2 regions of the Neobacillus niacini genome follow, and region 2 is predicted to be linked to the other one. Evidence: riboswitches for the same ligand, from Rfam matches in the RefSeq annotation. Region 2 holds a riboswitch; the other holds the start of a gene.
What was found. Region 2 has a riboswitch for glycine ahead of gcvT (glycine cleavage system aminomethyltransferase GcvT). Riboswitches for the same ligand answer to the same signal wherever they lie in the genome.
Positions count from the first base shown of each region.

Region 1 (2,207 bases), 2.9 Mb from region 2:
AAATCGCCTTTTTACTGTTCCTTATGCTGATATTCTGATATTTTTATCCTTCTTTTTTTTATTTGGATACAGCATAAACAATAGAATAAACCATAGTGGTGTCAGTAATAAAGCAGGACGTGTTTCTTCCGCGACCAGCATTATGATGAGAACCATAGCGAACAACGTTAAGACAGCATAATTTATAAATGGTGTGAATGGTGCTTTAAATATTGATTTTGCATGTAATTGCGGCTGAGTTTTCTTGTATCTTATATGGCAAACGAGAATGACACCCCAAACCCAAATAAAACAAATGGCACTAATGGTTGTTACGATTCCAAAAGCTTGTTCTGGAATGAGTTTGCTTAAAAGTGCACCCGCTGATACGACTAGTGTGGAAGTAAATAGTGCGTTACTTGGCACATGATTTTTATTCAGTTTTGCCAGATTGGATGGTGCCTGGTGATTTTTGCTTAAATTAAAAAGGATGCGGCTTGTTGAGAACATCCCGCTGTTACAAGCAGAAGCCGCTGATGTTAATACTACAAAATTAATAATGCCTGCAGCAATTGGAATCCCGACTAAACTGAACGTTTTAACAAACGGGCTTTCTCCTGCATTTAGCTGCGTCCATGGGTTCACACATAATAGAACAATCAGTGCACCAACGTAGAAAAATAGAATTCTTAAAGGAATTTTATTAATCGCTGATGGGATATTTTTTTTAGGATTGGATGTTTCCGCTGCCGACACCCCCACTAATTCCACACCCACATAGGCGAATATGACCATTTGGAAGGAAAGTAAGAAACCTGTAACGCCGTTTGGAAAGAGTCCTCCATGTTCCCAAAGATTTTGAACCGTAACACTTCCTGCATCGGTTTTGAAACCCATCACCAGCATAATAACCCCGATGGCAATTAATACGACAATCGTGATCACTTTTATTAATGCAAACCAAAACTCTAATTCTCCGAAAAGCTTTACCGTTAGTAGATTGAATCCTAATAAAATGATTAAGCAGATGATGGCTGGTATCCATTGCGGGATATCAAACCAATATTGGACATAGACACCAACCGCAATCACATCTGCCATCGCCACCATTATCCAGCAAAACCAATAGGTCCATCCGGTTACAAATGCTGCCCGAAGTCCAAGATAATCTTCAGCAATGTCAGTGAACGATTGATACCCTGCTTTAGACAACAATAGTTCCCCCAGCGCCCGCATTACGAAAAAAATAGCGATACCTACTAGTAAATAGGCAAAAATGATGGATGGTCCTGCCAATTGTATCGCTTTACCGGAACCTAAGAATAATCCGGTACCAATGGTGCCGCCAATAGCGATGAGTTGAACATGCCGATTTTTTAAATCCCGTTTTAATTCTTGCTGTGCCATACCAAATTCCTCCTATAACCAATCTTTAATGTGAAACGATAAGCAATAAATTTACCCATTAAAAAAAGAGATTGGAAGTTTTCCAATCTCTTAGGTCATAAGAATAGCAAATAATAGTTGTGATGCTAACGGAAATCAGCATCTCAACTAAATATTTAGTACTCTTCTGTCCTTTTGCCTGAGATAGTGAACCCTTCGGCGCCGTGGAAAATCCAGCGGTCTCTCCAGAAGCTGCTCCTGCTATAGTGTGATCCATAGCATTCATAGCTGCTAAATTATTAAATTTTATTAGTGAAAGTTATTTCTGAATATTTTTTAATAGTAATAGCAGTTAAATATTTTGTCAACAAATTTTATTATTGTACTTCTGATAAAGTTCATCTAAACCTCTTTCTTAAAAGAGTTACAAGGAACACCCTTTTTCTATTTATGATATAATAGTTTGATAGTTTTTGGGCTTCAAGGAGGTATTATCATGAAAGGGAATAAAGGGATTATATTTGTCTTATTAGGTGCTGGATGTTTTGGTTTTACACCGATATTTGCTAAATTGGGATTTAGCTTCGGCTACTCACTTGGCCAAATTAATATCGTTCAAATGATCATTTCCTCGTTTTTACTGTGGTCTTTGACTCTACTTAAACGCAGCAGCTTTAAGGGGATTAACAGGAAGAATGTTCCTCAAATTATGGTAACCGGTTGTTTTATCGGCTTAACCAGTATTTTTTATTATGGTGCGATGCAATATCTTCCGGCTTCATTGGCCATCATTTTAATGTTTCAATTCGTTTGGATAGGAATTATTTTAGAATGGATATTTA
Region 1 covers NZ_CP183883.1:5,622,403-5,624,609, forward strand. Annotated here, with positions in the region: gene ACN6MT_RS27560 (amino acid permease) at 22-1,386, opposite strand; glycine riboswitch at 1,543-1,624, opposite strand; gene ACN6MT_RS27565 (EamA family transporter) at 1,862-2,207, shown strand, end outside.
Region 1: it holds a riboswitch for glycine, as region 2 does, so the genes downstream of both, ACN6MT_RS27560 (amino acid permease) here and gcvT (glycine cleavage system aminomethyltransferase GcvT) in region 2, are expected to answer to the same signal.

Region 2 (2,207 bases):
TTCTAAACCTGCGTATTCTTTTTTAATTAACACAAGTCCAATATTCTTTTTCAAAGATGGTGATTGCGTCCCGGTTGTCACCTCACCAATAAGTTCCTCACCTTTATAGACAGGGTAACCATGTCGTGGTATTCCACGGTCAATCATTTCAATTCCTACTAATTTTCTTGCTGCACCCTTTTCCTTTTGCTGCTTAAGTACTTCTTTACCAATAAAATCTGCTTCTTTATTTAACTTAACTGCAAAGCCAATTCCAGCTTCAAGCGGAGTGATTTCAGGAGACAATTCTTGGCCATATAGTGCAAGAGTCGCTTCAAATCTGAGCGTATCCCTGGCACCTAAACCACAAGGAACTACCCCTTCCTCTTCCCCGGCAGAAAGAATCGCTTTCCAGAGTTCAACAGCATCTGAGGAATCGCAATATATTTCAAAGCCATCCTCCCCTGTATAACCAGTTCGTGAGATCAGTGCATTTTTCCCATCAATCGTTACTTTCTCTTGGAACTTAAAGAAGCCAATTGTACTAAGATTAGTATTACCTGCTAGCTTTTGAAGGACTTTTTCAGCAAGCGGACCTTGCAGCGCCAATTGAGCCATTTTTTCAGATAAATTTTCAATCGACACATTACCCTCTAAATGATCCTCAAGCCATTTATAGTCCTTTTCGATATTTGAGGCATTAACAACTAGCAAATAATGATTGTCCTCTATTTTATAAACGAGCAAATCATCAACAGTGCCGCCATTTTCATAGCACATTGCATTATATTGTGCTCCGCCATTATTAATTTTTGAAATATCATTCGTTAACATCTTTTGCAAGTAGTTTAAGCTGTCTGGACCCTTTACTTCTACTTCCCCCATATGAGAAACATCGAATAAACCAGCCTTAGTACGGACAGCTTCATGTTCTTCCTTAATGCTTGAGAATTGAACAGGCAGCTCCCAGCCTCCAAAATCAATCGTTTTCCCACCATATTGCTTATACACTTCAAATAATGGTGTACGTTTTAATTCAGTCATCACGAATCCCCCTTTTGATGTTCCATTTTTTAGACTACAGCGCATAAAATAACAAAAAAGGACAGAAACCTCCCTTTACTAAAAAAAGAAGGTCTCTGTCCTTGCACCTGAAAGTTTACCTAAGCTCGGCTTTCCCCTTTGGTGGCTGCTCTTTTAGTCAGCACTCTCCAGAGCTGCGTCAAACAAGAGTTCTTTTGCCTGAGAGATTCACACATTGTGCTTGCTCCTTCGGCGCTACATAAGTAGTCTCTCCCCTTGTCATCATCCGCATTATAATATTTTCACATTCGGGTCATACTAAAATATACATCTGAAAAAATTTTATTTTATTGCAATAATTAAAACATTCAAATCTATTTCCATCCTACCATTAAAGCATAAGGTGAGCAATAAATTTTTTGTGCATGAAGGAGCTGAAAACATGACAGTTGAAATAGAATTTGATTCCTCCTGGCAGGATGAATTTTTACATAGGATTGAGAATGATGGACCATGGGGAAATTGGGACCTTTTTAAACTGGCAGTCGGAGTTGAAAAACATCTGATTATCAATGAATTTGAAGGCCTGCAAGCACCTAATCATTTACCGAATTTGACGCCGCTTCCCCACCAGCTGGAAACGGCAAAACAAGTAATTGAGAATATGAATGGAAAGGCCATTCTTGCTGATGAAGTTGGGCTTGGAAAAACGATAGAAGCGGGTCTTATTTTAAAAGAATACATGATTCGTGGACTTGTAAAAAAAGTTCTCATTCTTGTCCCAGCTTCCTTAGTAACCCAATGGGCTTATGAATTGAATAGTAAATTTTTTATACCTGCGGTTTCTCAAAAGAAAAGCTATGTTTGGGAACAATGCGATGTTGTCGTTTCGTCAATAGATACTGCAAAACGGGATCCACACCGCGATATTATCTATAAACAGGACTATGATTTAATTATTATTGATGAGGCTCACAAACTTAAGAACAACAAGACAAAAAACTATGAGTTTGTACAAAATCTTAAAAAGAAGTTTTGTCTGCTTCTCACTGCTACACCTATTCAAAATCGAATTGGTGAAATTTTTAACCTCGTATCCCTATTAAAACCTGGCCATTTAGGCAGTGAAACAGCATTCTATGATAAATACAAACGGGATGCACGCTCATTAAATGATAATGAGCATTTAAAAGAGTTGGTTAATA
Region 2 covers NZ_CP183883.1:2,697,707-2,699,913, reverse strand. Annotated here, with positions in the region: gene gcvT (glycine cleavage system aminomethyltransferase GcvT) at 1-1,023, opposite strand, end outside; glycine riboswitch at 1,200-1,288, opposite strand; gene ACN6MT_RS13060 (DEAD/DEAH box helicase) at 1,445-2,207, shown strand, end outside.